DNA from 3 places in the Streptomyces sp. NPDC013187 genome. Region 2 is predicted to be linked to each of the others. Evidence: riboswitches for the same ligand, from Rfam matches in the RefSeq annotation. Region 2 holds a riboswitch; each other region holds the start of a gene.

Region 1 (5,679 bases), on a different contig from region 2:
CCCTGGCGGTGGCCGTGCTGCCGCGCCGGGAGAAGGGGGCGGGCGCGGCGGCCTGACACCCTGCCGGCCTCCCGGGGCAAGGGGGCGCCGGGAGTGTCACCCCCGCGGGCGACTCCTCAGCCCGGGTTTTCCGCGCCGGGCCCCCCGAGGACACCGCCGCGGAGATCGGCGGTCGTGTCGCGCCAGTATCCTGGGTCGGCTGCGGCACCCCCCATCAATACCCGTGCACAAGCGGGGAGTTCGGCCTGCGGCGACGACCTTCCCCCTATGCGTGAGACGAGGACGAGTGCTGCTAGCGGGCCGCTACCGGCTGGATGTGGAGATCGGGCGCGGTGGAATGGGAGAGGTCTGGCGTGCGTACGACGAGACGCTCGCCAGGGCGGTGGCCCTCAAGCTGCTGCTGCCCCAGGACACCGACGCCACGGCGGCCTCCCGGTTCCGTCTGGAGGCTCAGACCGCCGGACGTCTCAACCACCCCAACGTGGTCGGTGTGCTGGACTTCGGTGAGTACGACAACCGGCTGTACCTGGTGATGGAGCTGGTCGAGGGCGACAGTCTCGCCGGGGTGCTGACCGCCTCCGGCGCGCTGCCCGCCGAGCGGGTGGCCCTGCTCGCCGCGCAGGCGTCCGCGGGGCTCGCCGCCGCGCACGCGCAGGGCATCGTGCACCGGGACGTCAAACCCGCCAACCTGCTGCTGGACGCGGGCGGCACGCTGAAGATCGGCGACTTCGGCATCGCGCGGTTCCTCGACGACCCCGGCGCCGCGCTCACCGCCACCGGCCAGATCATCGGCACCGGCCTCTACCTCGCGCCGGAGCGGGCCCTGGGCAAGCCCGCGGGGCCCGCGTCCGACATGTACTCCCTGGGTTGCGTGCTCTACCAGCTCCTCAGCGGACGCCCCCCGTTCGAGGCCGACACCGCCGTCGCCCTGCTCCACCAGCACCTCGACTCGGCTCCCGTGCCGCCGCGCGAGCTCGGTGTCGCCGGACTTCCGCCGGCGTTCGAGAACTACCTCCTCGGTCTGCTCGCCAAGCAGCCCGAGGACCGCCCCACCGCCCGGCAGGCCGCCGAGTGGTTCGCCGGGGGCGCCTGGCGGGGCCTGCCCGAGCCGCTGCCGGAGGTCTCGCCGCCGCTGCGGCCGAACACCGCGTCCACGGCGATGCCCGCCGGGCCGGGACCGTACGCCGCTGCCGAGACCGGCCATCCGACCACCTACGCGCTGCCCGCCACCACGGGCCACCGCACCGCCGCCCGGGCGGCCCAGGCGGGGCGTTCGGGCCGCTCGCGCGGGCGCGGCGGTCACGGCAACCGGTCGAAGCTGGCCGCGACGGCCGCCGCCGCGGCACTGTTCATCGCCGCGATGCTCATCGGCATGCGCTGGTTCTCGCCCGACACGACCGCGGAGGGCACGGAACCCGACGCGTCCCCGAGTGCGAGCAGCCCCGCCGCCACGCCGTCCGCCGGCTCCGCCACGTCCGACTCCTCCGATCCGCAGGCCGACCCGGCGGCCGGCCCGGGGGCAGCCGACACGCCGGCCACCGGCACCGTGGCCGATGTCACTCCGTCCACGCCGCCCCCTTCCCCGACTCCTCCCGCGCCCGCTCCGAGCGCCGCGACTCCCACGGCGGAACCGGTCGACGGCGGCCCGGAGCAGCCGCAGCCGGAGAAACCGCGCCAGGCCGGGGAAGACGGGGAGGGCGACGACGGCGGGGACGACGGGGGCGAGGACTGACACGGCCCGGACGTCGCGCGGCGAAGCCCTGCGCGGAGCGCGTGGATCAGCCGGGGGATGCGCCGGTGTGCGAACGGGCGCCCCCTCACGCGCCCCTTGGGTGGCTTGTCATCGCCCTTACCCCGGCCTTATTGTCACCAGGCCTTGGTGAACGGGAAATCCGGTGTGATGCCGGTGCGGCCCTCGCCACTGTGAATCGGGAAGTCCGGCTCCGGCCCTCACGGGCAGCCACTGGGTCCTTGCGACCCGGGAAGGCGGAGTCCGGGCGGTGGTACCCGTCAGCCAGGAGACCGGCCAAGGCGCGTCAACCATCCACGAGGTGCTGGAGAGGGTCTGCTGAGCCATGCACATAGCCGAGGGTTTCCTTCCTCCGGCGCACGCGGTCGCCTGGGGCGTCGCGTCGGCGCCGTTCGTCGTCCACGGGGTCCGGTCACTCACCCGTGAAGTGCGCGAGCACCCCGAGAGCACCCTGCTCCTCGGTGCGTCCGGCGCCTTCACGTTCGTCCTGTCCGCCCTGAAACTGCCGTCCGTCACGGGCAGTTGCTCGCACCCCACCGGCACGGGCCTGGGAGCCATCCTGTTCCGGCCGCCGATCATGGCGGTGCTGGGCACCATCACCCTGCTGTTCCAGGCTCTGCTGCTGGCGCACGGCGGCCTGACCACGCTCGGCGCCAACGTCTTCTCCATGGCGATCGTCGGGCCCTGGGCCGGATACGTCGTCTACAAGCTGCTGCGGCGCTCCAACGCGCCGCTGATGGTGGCGGTGTTCTTCGGCGCGTTCGTCGCCGACCTGTCCACCTACTGCGTCACCAGCGTGCAGCTGGCCCTCGCGTTCCCCGACCCGGGCAGCGGATTCCTGGGCGCGCTCGGCAAGTTCGGTTCCATCTTCGCCGTCACACAGATCCCGCTCGCCGTGAGCGAGGGCCTGCTGACCGTGTTCGTGATGCGGCTGCTGGTGCAGTCCAGCAAGGGCGAACTGACCCGGCTGGGCGTGCTCCTCGCCAAGAAGCAGGCGCGGACCGGGACAGGGAGCGAGGTGGCGGCCCGATGAAGAAGAACACGAAGATCAACCTGCTGCTCCTGTTCCTCGTGGCCGCGCTCGCCGTGCTGCCCTTGGCGCTCGGTCTCGGCGACCACAAGAAGGAGCCGTTCACCGGTGCCGACGCCGAGGCGGAGACGGCGATCACCGAGCTGCAGCCGGACTACGAGCCGTGGTTCTCACCGCTGTACGAGCCGCCGTCCGGCGAGATCGAGTCGGCGCTGTTCGCTCTCCAGGCGGCCCTGGGCGCCGGTGTCCTCGCCTACTACTTCGGCCTGCGCCGGGGCCGCAGGCAGGGCGAGCAGCGTGCCCTGGAGCGGGAGGCGGAGAGCGCGCTCTCCGACACCGCCGGGAAGTCCGCCGCGGAACGGGACTGAGCCCGGGTGCTGCCGATCGACGCGGCGGCGCACAGCAGTCGCTGGCGCCGCCGCCACCCCGTGGACAAGGCCGTGCTCGGGCTCGGTCTCACCCTGCTCGCGATCTCCCTGCCGCCCTGGCCGGGCGCGGCCCTGGTCCTCCTGACGGCCCTGGTCGTGCTGCTGGGTCCGGCCGGTGTGCCCGGTCGTCGGCTGTGGCGGGCCTACCGCGTGCCGCTGGGCTTCTGCGTGACCGGCGCGCTCACGCTGCTCGTCCAGGTGGGCGGGCCGGGCGGCTTCGTCTCCCTCGCGGATGACGGGGCGGTCCGGGCCGGGGAGTTGCTGCTGCGGACCTCGGCGGCCTCCCTGGGGGTGCTGCTGTTCGCCTTCACCACGCCCATGTCCGACCTGCTGCCCCGACTGGTCCGGGCCGGGATCCCGGCGCCGGTCGTCGACGTAGCGCTCGTGACGTACCGGATGAGCTTCCTGCTGCTGGACTCGATGCGGCGCATCCGGGAGGCCCAGGCGGCCCGGCTCGGGCACACCGGCCGGGCCGCGGAGTGGCGGTCCCTGGCCGGGCTCGGCGCCACCGCGTTCGTCCGGGCCTTCGACCGGGCCGGCCGGCTTCAGGCCGGGCTCGCCGGGCGGGGCTACGACGGCACCCTGCGGGTCCTGGTGCCCGAGGCCCGGGTCTCCGTCCGCTTCACGGCGGCCAGTTGCGCGCTGCTCGTCGCACTGGCCGTCCTCACCCTCGTACTGGAAAGGCCGCTGACATGAGCGAGCCCGCCCTCGTCGCCCTGCGGGGCGCGTCCTTCGCCTACGAGGACGGCCCGGCCGTGCTCAGCGGCCTCGACTTCGAGATCCGCGAGGGCCGCGCTCTCGCTCTGCTCGGCCGCAACGGCAGCGGCAAGACCACGCTGATGCGGCTGCTCAGCGGCGGGTTGAGGCCCCAAGAGGGGCGGCTGACGGTCGAGGGGCGGCCGGTGGCGTACGACCGAAAGGGCCTGACCCGGCTGCGGACCACCGTGCAGCTGGTGGTGCAGGACCCGGACGACCAGTTGTTCGCGGCGTCCGTCGAGCAGGACGTGTCCTTCGGTCCGCTGAACCTCGGCCTGGACGACACGCGGGTACGGGCGCGGGTGGCGGAGGCGCTGGCAGCCCTGGACATCACGGCCCTGGCCGACCGGCCGACCCATCTGCTCTCCTACGGACAGCGCAAACGCACGGCCATCGCGGGCGCGGTCGCCATGCGGCCGCGTGTCCTCGTCCTGGACGAGCCGACGGCCGGACTCGACCCCGACGGCCAGGAGCGGCTCCTCACCACTCTCGACGGGCTCCGGGCCACCGGCACCACGGTGGTGATGGCCACCCACGACGTCGATCTCGCCCTGCGCTGGGCCGACGACGCCGCGCTCCTCACGCCGTCCGGTGTCCGCACCGGGCCCGCGGCCACGGCACTGGCCCGCACGGATCTCCTCCGGGAGGCGGGGCTGCGTCTGCCGTGGGGTGCCGCGGTGACGGAACTTCTGCGATCCCAGGGGCTGTTGACGGAAACGGAGCCGGGCCCGCGTACAGCGGACGAGCTCGCCGCGCTCGTGGGAGGACGGTTGGGGGCGCCCGGAGCGTGAGAGCCACGTTCTCGGCGAGCAGCAGACCCCTATCGGGGGAGGGCGGCTGGGCGCCCAGGCCGCGGCGGTGAGCACGGCCGGCCGAAACGCGCTTGTGCGGTGTCGCCGCGCGGCTCTACGTTGCCGGGGTGGATCTCTTCTCCCGCACCTGGGCGGCGTTGCGCGCGACGGTGGCCGATCTCTCCGACGAGGACTTCGGGCGGCCCTCCGGCTGTACGGGCTGGCTGGTGCGGGACCTGGTGTGCCATCTGATCGTCGACGCCCAGGACGTCCTGATCACCCTGGCCACGCCCTCCGACCGGGAACCGACCCGTGACGCGCTGACGTACTGGGACGTCTCGGACACTCCGCCGACCGGCGACGACCCGCTCGACGCGCTGACCGTCAGGCTTGCCGCCGCGTACGAGGATCCGGGCCTGCTGAAGTTCCACCTGGACGACGTCGGCTCCGCCGCCGGGCGTGCGGCCGTGTTCGCCGATCCGTCCGGCCGGGTCGGCACCCGTGACGAGGTCCTCACCGTGGGCGACTTCCTCTCCACGTACGTCATGGAGTGGACGCTGCACCACCTCGACCTGATCGCTCACCTGCCGGGCGCGGAGCTGCCGCCCGCGGAGGGGCTCGTCCGCTCCCGCGAGATGCTGGAGCGGATCGCGGGCGGCCCGTTCCCCTCCTCCTTCCCCGACGTGGACGCACTGCTGATCGGCACCGGGCGGCGTGCGCCGACCGAGGCGGAGCAGGCCGAGCTCGGTCACCTGGCCTCCAGGGTGCCGCTGTACCTGGGCTGACCTTCACAGTCGCGAAGCCGCTGTTCGCAGGGCCGCCGTCGTACCACTCCGTCCGGGGTGGGAGCATGGCCGCATGGACATCCGCCGCAGGAACAACGTCAACGTCATCGGCCCCGACGGCGCGCCGGTGCTGCTCCTG
Region 2 (5,679 bases):
GAAGCAGACCACGCCCGTAACGAAGGACACGATCAGCCCGAACCACGGCACCCCGCGCGTATCGGTGCGGACGAACAGCTTCGGCGCGTAGCCGTTGCGGGCCAGTCCGTAGGAGACCCGGGACGTGGCCGTCGTGTAGATCAGGCCGGTGCCGCCCGGGGAGACCACCGCGTCCAGGTACAGCACCACGCTCAGCCAGCCGAGGCCCAGCAGAGTCGCGAGCCCCGCCCACGGGCCGCTGATGCCGGGGTAGTCGAGCTTGGTCCAGCCGTGTGCGAAGGAGCCCAGCGGCAGGGCGGCGATGAAAACGACCTGGAGCAGGACGTAGATGGCCGCTCCGATGGCGACCGAACCGATGGTCGCGCGCGGCAGGTCCCGCTGCGGGTCGCGGCTCTCGCCCGCCAGCTGGATCGCCTGCTCGAAACCCAGCAGGGCGAAGATGATGCCGCTGGAACTCACGGCACTCAGCACGCCATGGGCGCCGAAGGGTGCGAAGCCGTGCTCGGTGAAGTTGCCCGGGTGGAAGTTGCCCGCCGCGATGATGAAGATCGCCGCCAGCGGCACGGCCACCTTCCACCAGGTGGCGGCGCTGTTGGTGTGCGCCAGGATCCGCACCCCGAGAAAGTTGACCACGACGAACACGGCCATCAGGACGACCGCGACCACGAAGCCGCTCGTCGTCAGCGTCCCGTCCTTCGCGTGCTGGAAGCCCTGCGCCCAGTGCCAGTGCCCGGCGTAGCCGATCATGGCCTCGACCTCGATCGGTGCCACGGTCGCCGCCTGGAGCCAGGCGAACCAGCCGAAGGACATGCCGGCCAGTCCGCCGAACGCGTAGTGCGGATAGCGGGCGGTGCCGCCCGCGACCGGGAACATGCCGCCCAGTTCCGCGTGCACCAGCGCCAGCAGCACGATCGCCACCGCGCCGATGAGCCAGGACAGGATCGCCGCGGGTCCGGCCGCCACGACGGCCTTCTCGGCGCCGTACAGCCAGCCCGAACCGATGATGGAGCCGACCGACGCCCACATGAGCCCGATCAGCCCGACATCCCGGCGCAGGCCGTCTCTTTCCATGAATTCAGGGCCTCTCGAAGATGAACTCGGGGAGTTCGGGGAGCAAGAGGCCTCAGGTTAGGAATCGGCCGGCCGACCGCAGAAGGCGAGTTGTGCACCCTTGACCGGCTGCGGGCATTTCGTGGGGAACGCTTCAGGATTCCTGTACGCGGTGATGAGGCAGCCGTGGGATTTCGATGGCCGGACAGCGGTCCATCACCATCTCCAGGCCCGCCGCGCGGGCCCGGTCGTACGCCGCCTCGTCCACGACGTCGAGCTGGAACCAAACGCCCTTCGCGCCCTTGGCGACCGCCTCGTCCGCGACGGCCCCGGCGAGGTCGCTGTTCACGAACACGTCGACGACGTCCACGTCGAAGGGGATGTCCGCCAGGCTCGCGTACCCCTTCTCCCCGTGCACCGTCTCCGCCTTCGGGTGCACCGGCACGACGCGCTTGCCGAAGCGCTGGAGCACGGCGGCGACGCCGTACGCCGCGCGCCGCTGGTTCGACGACAGGCCCACCACGGCCCAGGTGTCGCCGAGCTCGGTGAGAATCCTGCGGACCGTTGCCTCGTCGCCGTACACCGGCGGCCTCCTCGGAAGTCGTGGACGGGCTGTTCTCCGTTCAACGGTGCCGGGTGCGCGGTGATTCCCCGGACGGCCCCCGTGATAGCTTGCCGAGGCCAGTCGAACCCATGTACGTGGGTCAGGGAATCCGGTGCGAATCCGGAACTGACGCGCAGCGGTGAGGGGGACGGGCGGGGCCTCGGCCACTGGACTCCCTCGCGGACGTCCGGGAAGGCGCCCCGATCCGGACGAACCCGAGTCCGAAGACCTGCTGGCGGCCCCCGCGGCCGCGCGCGGCGGGGGAGCACCGTACGACCGGGCTCCGCGAATGAGCCCTCGACGCCTGAGGACTGGTTCCCGTGTCCCTCGCCCGACCCGCCCGTGCCGCCGCCCTGCTCGCGGCCGGCTCCCTGCTCCTGACCGGCTGCGGCGGCACCGCGTCCACCGACGCCAAGGCCGCCGTCACCCTCACCGACTGCGGGCACGAGGTCCGCGTCGCCGCCCCGCCGCAGCACGCGGTGTCCCTCAACCAGGGCACTACCGAGATTCTGCTCTCCCTGGGCCTCGCCGACCGCCTCGCGGGCACGGCCACCTGGACCGACCCCGTGATGAAGGGGCTGGAGAAGGCCGACGCGACGGTGCCGCGCCTCGCCGACGACAATCCGTCCTTCGAACGCGTCCTGGACACCGAGCCCGACTTCGTCGCCGCGTCCTTCGTCTCCACCCTCGGCAAGGGCGGCGTCGCCACCCGCGAGCAGTTCGAGAAGCTCGGCGTCCCCACCTACGTCTCCCCGTCCGACTGCGTCGGCAAGGACAACTCGGGGGGTGGCGACGGCACCCGCGACAAGGCCCTGGACATCGACACCGTCTACGGCGAAGTCCGGGACCTCGCGACCGTGTTCGGGGTGAAGAAGCGCGGCGACGCCCTCGTGGCCTCACTCCAGCAGCGCATGAAGAAGGCCACCGCGGGCATCGACGCCTCCAAAGTCACCCTCCTGTACTGGTTCGCGAACTCCGAGTCGCCCTACATGGCGGGCTGTTGCGGAGCACCCGGCATCATCACCCGGGCCCTAGGCGCGAAGAACGTCTTCGACGACACGCACGAGGAGTGGCCACAGGTCAACTGGGAGACGGTCGCCGACCGCGACCCCGACGTCCTCGTCATCGGCGACCTGACCCGCAAGTCCCAGACCGCCGAGTCGGCCGCGAAGAAGATCGCCTTCCTGGAGTCCAATCCGGTCACCAGGAACATGGACGCCGTCCGGCACAAGCGGTACGTGCTGCTCAGCGGGCAGGCCATGAACCCGACCATCCGCACCGTCGAGGGCGTGGAGCAGGTGGCCGCCGGGCTGCGCCGGTTCGGGTTGGTGAAGTGACCGCCCGGGAGCGGGAGCTGCCGGCCGCCGGGCCCGGGCGCCGGGCCGGGCTCGCACTGGGCTTGGCCGGGGCCGTCGCGCTCGTGGCGTCCGTCGCCGTGGCCATCACCATCGGCCCCGCCGACCTCGGCGTCGCCGACGTGTGGTCCGTCGTGGCCGCCCATCTCGGCCTCGGCGGCTCCGGACTGACGCCGATCCGGGACGGCATCGTCTGGCAGCTGCGACTGCCCCGCACTCTGCTCGCCGCCGTGTGCGGGGCCGGACTGGCCGTGTGCGGGGCGGTGATGCAGTCCCTGCTGCGCAACCCGCTCGCCGACCCGTTCGTGCTCGGGGTGTCCTCGGGCGCCTCCACCGGAGCGGTCCTCGTCGTCGTGCTCGGCGTGGGCGGCGGCGCCCTCCCGGTGTCCGCGGGGGCGTTCCTCGGCGCCCTGGTGTCCTTCGCGCTGGTGCTCCTGCTCAGTCACACCCTCGGCGGCACCACCGACCGGGTCGTCCTCGCGGGCGTCGCCGCCATGCAGCTCTTCTCCGCGCTCACCTCCTTCGTCGTGATGACCTCCGCAGATGCCGAGACGACCCGCGGCGTGCTGTTCTGGCTCCTCGGCTCGCTCGGCGGCGCCGGCTGGACCGACGTGTGGCTGTGCCTGGCCGCGCTGGCGGTGGCGCTGGTGGTGTGCCTGTCGTACGCCCGAACCCTCGACGCCTTCGCCTTCGGGCAGGACGCCGCCGCCGCGCTCGGGGTGTCCGTCGCCCGCACCCGCCTGGTCCTGCTGTGCGTCACGGCCCTGCTCACGGCGGCTCTGGTCAGCTCGGCCGGGGCGATCGGCTTCGTCGGACTGGTCCTGCCGCACGCCGCCCGGGCCCTGACCGGTCCCGGGCACGCACGGCTGCTGCCGGTCACCGCCCTCGCGGGAGCGGTCTTCCTGGTGTGGGTGGACACCCTGGCCCGTACCGTCCTCGATCCGCAGGAGGTCCCGGTGGGAGTCGTGACGTCGCTGATCGGGGTGCCGGCGTTCGTGGCGGTGCTGTACCGGACGCGGAGGGTGCGGTGAGCGGCGCAGGGGCGTCGGCGGGACCGGGGCTGCGGGCCGACCGGGTCAGCCGCCGTGCCGACGGGCGCCTCATCCTGGACGGCGTCGCCCTCGCGCCGGAGACCGGCTCCACGGTCGGTGTGCTCGGCCCCAACGGCTCCGGCAAATCCACGCTGCTGCGGCTGCTGGCCGGACTGCTCGCGCCGACCTCCGGAGTCGTCACCCTCGACGGCACGCCCCTGGCCGACCTGCCCCGCCGCACGGTCGCGCGCCGCCTCGCGGTCGTCGAGCAACAGTCGGACACCCAGGTCGAGCTGACGGTCGAGGACGTCGTACGGCTGGGCCGCGTCCCGCACCGCCGCGCCTGGACGCCCTCCTCGGCCGACGACGAGCGGGCGGTGCGCGCCGCCCTGCAGCGCGCGGGTCTCGCCGACCGGGCCGGCCGGCTCTGGCACACCCTCTCGGGCGGCGAACGCCAGCGGGTGCAGATCGCCCGCGCACTCGCCCAGGAACCCCGCGAACTCCTCCTCGACGAGCCCACCAACCACCTCGACATCCACCACCAGCTCGACCTGCTCGCCCTGGTGACGGCCCTTCCCGTCACCACCGTCGTCGCCCTGCACGACCTCAACCTCGCGGCGATGTACTGCGATCGGGTCGTCGTGCTGTGCGCGGGGAGGGTGGTGGCGGCGGGCCCTGCGGGAGACGTCCTCACGGCGGAACTCATCGCCGAGGTGTACGGGGTGCGGGCCGCCGTCAGCCGGGAGGGGCCCGAAGGGCGGCCTCATGTGCGGTTCCTCGGCACACTGAACTGAGAGGAGCGGTCTCCCACGCCGAGGCTGAGCCGATCGCGCCACGGTGGCCGGAAAACGCCCGGCCTGCCTGCGCGGGCCCGTCCGCCCGCCTACGCTCGCCTCGTGCTGCGCATCATCGACGCCCGAACCCGTGAGCCGGTCGACGCCGCCCCGGCCCGCCGGGGCCTGACCCGCGTCCAGGTGCACGCGTCGGACTCCGGCGCGACGAACCTGCGGGTGCTGCTCGTCGGGGACCTGCTCGTGCGGACCCTGGAACTCGGCGGCACACCCGTCTGGGCACTGCTGACCGGTGGCAACCGGCAGGCGGAGCTGCGCGCGGAGGCCACGACACTCGGCATCCGCCCCTTCGAGGACAGCCCCGACGTCGGCGCCGGTCTGGGCGAGTCCCAGGCCGTCCATGTCGCCGCCGAGGGCGAGACGGTACCCGACGGGGTGCGCATCGCCGTCGCCCCGGTCGAACCGGGCCCGCCGGGCCACAGCGACCCGGCCGCCTTGCGCCTCGCCCTGCTCACCCGGCACCACAGCGCCCCCGTCCGGCTGGAGCCCGCCGGACTCGACGAGGCCGGGGCCACCCTCGCCCGCTGGCGCGCCGCCGTCGCCGGCTGGGCGCGACAGCCCTCGCGGCCCGTCCCCGACCGCGTACGGGAGCGGCTGCGCGAAGCCTGGGACGACGACCTGGACGTGCCGCGGGTGCTGGAGGTCCTGCGTCAGGTCGAGACCGAGCCGGAGCTCGCGGACGGCGCCCGCTTCGAGACATACGCCTACGCCGACCGGCTCCTCGGCCTCGACCTCGCAGGCGACCTGGGATCGCCGTCATGATCGCCCGCAGCGGCGCCGGCCCGCTG
Region 3 (5,679 bases), on a different contig from region 2:
ATCGCCTACAAGCTGTGGCAGCGTGACCAGCGCGCCCGCTCGGCCGCGAAGGGCGGTGCGTCGCAGTGAAGGACGGCGTGAACGGCGTCGCGCTCGGCGTCTTCATCTTCTTCTTCCTGGCCGTCACGGTCATGGGCTTCCTGGCCGCGCGCTGGCGCAAGGCCGAGAACGAGCACAGCCTGGACGAATGGGGCCTGGGCGGCCGCTCGTTCGGAACCTGGATCACCTGGTTCCTGCTCGGCGGCGACCTGTACACGGCGTACACCTTCGTCGCCGTGCCGGCGGCGATCTACGCGGCGGGCGCGGCCGGCTTCTTCGCGGTGCCGTACACGATCCTGGTCTACCCGCTGATCTTCACCTTCCTCCCCCGCCTGTGGTCGGTGTCCCACAAGCACGGGTACGTCACGACGTCCGACTTCGTACGCGGCCGCTTCGGCTCGAAGGGCCTGTCGCTTGCGGTGGCCGTGACGGGCATCCTGGCGACGATGCCGTACATCGCGCTCCAACTGGTCGGCATCCAGGCCGTGCTGGACGTGATGGGCGTCGGCGGCGGCGAGAACACCAACTGGTTCATCAAGGACCTGCCGCTGCTGATCGCGTTCGGCGTGCTGGCGGCGTACACGTACTCGTCGGGTCTGCGGGCGCCCGCGCTCATCGCGTTCGTGAAGGACACGCTGATCTACATCGTCATCGCGGTGGCGATCATCTACATCCCGATCAAGCTGGGCGGCTTCGACGAGATCTTCGCCAAGGCCGGTGAGGCGTACGGCCAGACCAACCCGGCGACGGGCGCGCCGCGCGGTGCGCTGACACCGGCCGAGCCGGGCCAGTGGACATACGCCACGCTGGCGCTGGGCTCCGCCCTCGCACTCTTCATGTACCCGCACTCCATCACGGCGACGCTGTCCTCGAAGAGCCGTGAGGTGATCCGCCGCAACACCACGATCCTGCCGCTGTACTCGCTGATGCTGGGTCTGCTGGCGCTGCTCGGGTTCATGGCCATCGCGGCCGGCATCAAGGTGCAGAACGGGCAGCTGGCGATCCCGCAGCTGTTCGAGACGATGTTCCCGGACTGGTTCGCGGGCGTGGCGTTCGCGGCGATCGGCATCGGCGCGCTGGTGCCGGCGGCCATCATGTCCATCGCGGCCGCGAACCTCTTCACCCGCAACATCTACAAGGACTTCATCAAGCCGGACGCGACTCCCGCGCAGGAGACCAAGGTCTCCAAGCTGGTGTCGCTGCTGGTGAAGGTCGGCGCCCTCGCCTTCGTCCTCACCATGGACAAGACGGTCGCCATCAACTTCCAGCTGCTGGGCGGCATCTGGATCCTGCAGACCTTCCCGGCCCTGGTCGGCGGCCTGTTCACCCGCTGGTTCCACCGCTGGGCCCTGCTCGCGGGCTGGGCGGTCGGCATGGTCTACGGCACGGTCGCCGCCTACGGCGTGGCCTCCCCGACGCAGAAGCACTTCGGCGGCTCCGCGAAGGAGATCCCGGGTATCGGGGAGATCGGCTACATCGGCCTCACGGCGTTCGTCCTGAACGTGGTGGTGACGGTGGTCCTGACCTTCGTCCTGAGGGCTCTGAAGGCCCCCGACGGTGTCGACGAGACCAAGCCGGAGGACTACACGGCGGACGCGGGCGACCCCGGTGTCCAGGTGGAGCTCCCGCCCGCGACGGCGGGGACGAGCCATTGAGCGCGGCGTGAGCGTGCCGGCCTAGGGGCGCGGGGCTGCATCACGATGCGGCTCCGCCGCGTGGGCGCGAACAACCACACAACAACCGCAGCGGGCCGCCGAGATCACAACGGCGGCCCGCTGTCGTACACACTCACTTCGGCGAGGGCGACGACCCGTACCCGCACGTGCTGCGGGACGCCGCCGGAAGAGCCGCCGCCGCGGACGTGCTGATGCCTCGACCGGGCGCGTGCCACCCCGGGCTGCCGGAGCGTCGTGCTGTCGACCCGGCGCACCCCGCACACGGCCCACCGCATCTGCGGACGGCTGGGCTCCACCCGCGCACCCGAGCGTGACCGGAACCCGGTCCCGGAGCTGACGGGCATCACTCTTCTCACCTATGAGTTGACGCTCTGAAACCAGCGCGACACAACATCTGGGGGTGCCATCCGAACCCGGCACAAGATGTATGCTCATGCTCGCTGTCGCCGCAGGGGAATCCGGTGCGAATCCGGAACTGTCCCGCAACGGTGTACTTGTGCATGTCTGTTCCCGGAACCGCTCTGTTTCCGGAACCGCACCGCACGAGAGTCAGTCCGAGGACCTGCCGACAGCGCGCCCGGCCACCCGGCCGGTGTGCCCTGACGTCCGGGCCTCGTGGAATGGGCCGGTGGACGCGACGCCGCGTGCGCTCGTGTGCTGCCCCCTGCCCTCGACGAGGCCCCCGTGCCGAGCGAGGGAGAGCCCCACGTGACCATCGCGCCAGCCGAACCGGTCTCAGCCGCCGAAGAAGAGCACGACGCCCCCGGCGCCGCGCTGTTGCGGACCCTGACCGAGCTGACCGCCGACCTCCCCGACGCCGATTCCGGCCGGGTCGCCGCCGCCGCGCTGCGCGGCCGGTCCGCGCAGGCGGACGAGCGGGAGCTGCGGGAGCTGGCGACGGAGGCCGCGGCCGGCCTGATCTCCGAGGACCCCGCCTACTCCCGGCTGGCCGCCCGGCTGCTGACCATCGGTATCCGCGAAGAGGCCGCCTCGCAGGGCGTCACGTCCTTCAGCGAGTCCGTCGCGGTCGGCCACCGCGAGGGCCTCATCGCCGACCGGACCGCCGAGTTCGTGCGCGTCCACGCGGCCCGTCTCGACGCGCTGATCGACCGGGCGGCCGACGACCGCTTCGGATACTTCGGCCTGCGCACGCTGCACAGCCGCTACCTGCTGCGCCACCCGCACACCCGCAAGGTCGTCGAGACGCCCCAGCACTTCATGCTGCGGGTGGCCAGCGGCCTCGCCGAGGACGACACCACGCGCGCACTGGACGAGGTCGCGGCGCTCTACGGGCTCATGAGCCGCCTCGACTACCTCCCCTCCTCCCCCACCCTGTTCAACTCCGGCACCCGGCACCCCCAGATGTCGTCCTGCTACCTCCTCGACTCCCCCAAGGACGAGCTGGACTCGATCTACGACCGGTACCACCAGGTGGCCCGGCTGTCGAAGCACGCGGGCGGCATCGGACTCGCGTACTCCCGCATCCGGGCCCGCGGTTCGCTGATCCGCGGCACCAACGGCCACTCCAACGGCATCGTCCCGTTCCTGAAGACCCTGGACGCCTCGGTCGCCGCCGTGAACCAGGGCGGCCGGCGCAAGGGCGCGGCCGCGGTCTACCTGGAGACCTGGCACTCCGACATCGAGGAGTTCCTGGAGCTGCGGGACAACACCGGTGAGGACGCCCGCCGTACGCACAACCTGAACCTCGCGCACTGGGTGCCGGACGAGTTCATGCGGCGCGTGAACACCGACGCCGACTGGTCGCTGTTCTCCCCCTCGGACGTGCCCGAGCTGGTCGACCTGTGGGGCGAGGAGTTCGACACCGCGTACCGGGCGGCCGAGGCGCAGGGCCTCGCGAAGAAGACGCTGCCCGCCCGCGAGCTGTATGGCCGGATGATGCGCACCCTCGCGCAGACCGGCAACGGCTGGATGACCTTCAAGGACGCCGCCAACCGCACCGCCAACCAGACGGCCGAGCCGGGCCACGTCGTGCACTCCTCCAACCTCTGCACGGAGATCCTGGAGGTCACCAGCGACGGGGAGACGGCGGTCTGCAACCTCGGATCGGTGAACCTGGGCGCGTTCGTGGCCGACGGCGACATCGACTGGGAGCGCCTGGACGAGACCGTCCGCACGGCCGTCACGTTCCTCGACCGGGTCGTGGACATCAACTTCTACCCGACCGAGCAGGCGGGCCGCTCCAACGCCCGCTGGCGTCCGGTAGGCCTCGGCGCGATGGGCCTCCAGGACGTCTTCTTCAAGCTGCGCCTGCCCTTCGACTCGCCCGAGGCCAAGGCCCTGTCCACCCGCATCGCCGAGCGCATCATGCTCGCCGCCTACGAGGCCTCCGCCGACCTCGCCGAGGGCAACGGCCCGCTCCCGGCCTGGGAGAAGACCCGTACGGCCCGGGGCGTGCTGCACCCCGACCACTACGACGTGGAGCTCACCTGGCCGGAGCGCTGGGCGGCCCTGCGCGAGCGCGTCGCCACGACCGGCCTGCGCAACTCGCTGCTCCTCGCCATCGCGCCCACGGCCACGATCGCCTCCATCGCGGGCGTGTACGAGTGCATCGAGCCGCAGGTGTCCAACCTGTTCAAGCGCGAGACGCTGTCGGGCGAGTTCCTCCAGGTCAATTCCTACCTGGTGGACGAGCTGAAGCGGCTCGGCGTGTGGGACGCCCGCACCCGGGAGGCCCTGCGCGAGGCCAGCGGCTCGGTGCAGGATTTCGCCTGGATCCCCGAGGACGTGCGCGCCCTCTACCGCACGGCGTGGGAGATCCCGCAGCGCGGCCTGATCGACATGGCGGCGGCCAGGACCCCGTTCCTGGACCAGTCCCAGTCCCTGAACCTGTTCCTGGAGACGCCGACCATCGGCAAGCTCTCCTCGATGTACGCCTACGCCTGGAAGTCCGGGCTGAAGACGACGTACTACCTGCGCTCGCGCCCGGCGACCCGGATCGCCCGCGCCGCACAGGCCACCGTCCCCGTGCAGGCCACCCCGGACCCCGAAGCGGTCGCCTGCTCCCTGGAAAACCCCGAGTCCTGCGAGGCCTGCCAGTAATGAGCACCCAGAACCTTCTCGACCCCGGCTTCGAGCTCACCCTGCGCCCCATGCGCTACCCGGACTTCTACGAGCGCTACCGGGACGCCATCAAGAACACCTGGACCGTGGAGGAGGTCGACCTCCACTCGGACGTCGCCGACCTGGCCAAGCTGTCACCGGCGGAGCAGCACCTGATCGGCCGGCTGGTCGCCTTCTTCGCGACGGGCGACTCGATCGTCGCGAACAACCTGGTGCTGACGCTGTACAAGCACATCAACTCCCCCGAGGCGCGGCTGTACCTGAGCCGGCAGCTCTTCGAGGAGGCCGTGCACGTCCAGTTCTATCTGACGCTGCTCGACACCTATCTGCCCGACCCGGAGGACCGCGCGGCGGCCTTCGCGGCCGTGGAGAACATCCCGTCCATCCGCGAGAAGGCCTCGTTCTGCTTCAAGTGGATGGACTCGGTGGACAAGCTCGACCGGCTGGAGACCCAGGCCGACCGCCGCCGCTTCCTGCTCAACCTGATCTGCTTCGCCGCGTGCATCGAGGGCCTGTTCTTCTACGGCGCCTTCGCGTACGTCTACTGGTTCCGCAGCCGTGGCCTGCTGCACGGCCTGGCCACCGGCACCAACTGGGTGTTCCGCGACGAGACGATGCACATGTCCTTCGCCTTCGACGTGGTCGACACCGTCCGCAAGGAGGAGCCGGAGCTCTTCGACGACCGGCTCCAGCAGGAGGTGACGGACATGCTCCGGGAGGCCGTCGAGGCCGAGCTGCAGTTCGCGCGCGACCTGTGCGGTGACGGTCTCCCGGGCATGAACACCGAGTCGATGCGGCAGTACCTGGAGTGCGTGGCGGACCAGCGGCTGACCCGCCTCGGCTTCGCCCCGGTGTACGGCTCCGAGAACCCCTTCTCCTTCAT

What was found. A riboswitch is a leader RNA that binds a small molecule or an ion and turns the genes downstream of it on or off. The one in region 2 is predicted to bind cobalamin.
Region 1: it holds a riboswitch for cobalamin, as region 2 does, so the genes downstream of both, ACFY5B_RS28185 (energy-coupling factor ABC transporter permease) here and ACFY5B_RS25640 (ABC transporter substrate-binding protein) in region 2, are expected to answer to the same signal.
Region 3: it holds a riboswitch for cobalamin, as region 2 does, so the genes downstream of both, ACFY5B_RS31650 (ribonucleoside-diphosphate reductase subunit alpha) here and ACFY5B_RS25640 (ABC transporter substrate-binding protein) in region 2, are expected to answer to the same signal.

The regions. Positions count from the first base shown of each region.
Region 1 is NZ_JBIBAF010000014.1:75,530-81,208, reverse strand. It holds gene ACFY5B_RS28195 (MDR family MFS transporter) at 1-56, shown strand, start outside; gene ACFY5B_RS28190 (serine/threonine-protein kinase) at 287-1,732, shown strand; cobalamin riboswitch at 1,861-2,046, shown strand; gene ACFY5B_RS28185 (energy-coupling factor ABC transporter permease) at 2,076-2,783, shown strand; gene ACFY5B_RS28180 (energy-coupling factor ABC transporter substrate-binding protein) at 2,780-3,148, shown strand; gene cbiQ (cobalt ECF transporter T component CbiQ) at 3,155-3,904, shown strand; gene ACFY5B_RS28170 (energy-coupling factor ABC transporter ATP-binding protein) at 3,901-4,755, shown strand; gene ACFY5B_RS28165 (maleylpyruvate isomerase N-terminal domain-containing protein) at 4,884-5,540, shown strand; gene ACFY5B_RS28160 (alpha/beta fold hydrolase) at 5,614-5,679, shown strand, end outside.
Region 2 is NZ_JBIBAF010000012.1:82,679-88,357, forward strand. It holds gene ACFY5B_RS25630 (APC family permease) at 1-1,071, opposite strand, end outside; gene ACFY5B_RS25635 (CoA-binding protein) at 1,205-1,633, opposite strand; cobalamin riboswitch at 1,716-1,906, shown strand; gene ACFY5B_RS25640 (ABC transporter substrate-binding protein) at 1,966-2,991, shown strand; gene ACFY5B_RS25645 (FecCD family ABC transporter permease) at 2,988-4,040, shown strand; gene ACFY5B_RS25650 (ABC transporter ATP-binding protein) at 4,037-4,834, shown strand; gene ACFY5B_RS25655 (hypothetical protein) at 4,937-5,653, shown strand; gene ACFY5B_RS25660 (SixA phosphatase family protein) at 5,650-5,679, shown strand, end outside.
Region 3 is NZ_JBIBAF010000017.1:89,084-94,762, forward strand. It holds gene ACFY5B_RS31635 (DUF3311 domain-containing protein) at 1-69, shown strand, start outside; gene mctP (monocarboxylate uptake permease MctP) at 66-1,694, shown strand; partial or broken gene ACFY5B_RS31645 (GNAT family N-acetyltransferase) at 1,908-2,090, shown strand; cobalamin riboswitch at 2,113-2,300, shown strand; gene ACFY5B_RS31650 (ribonucleoside-diphosphate reductase subunit alpha) at 2,424-4,775, shown strand; gene ACFY5B_RS31655 (ribonucleotide-diphosphate reductase subunit beta) at 4,775-5,679, shown strand, end outside.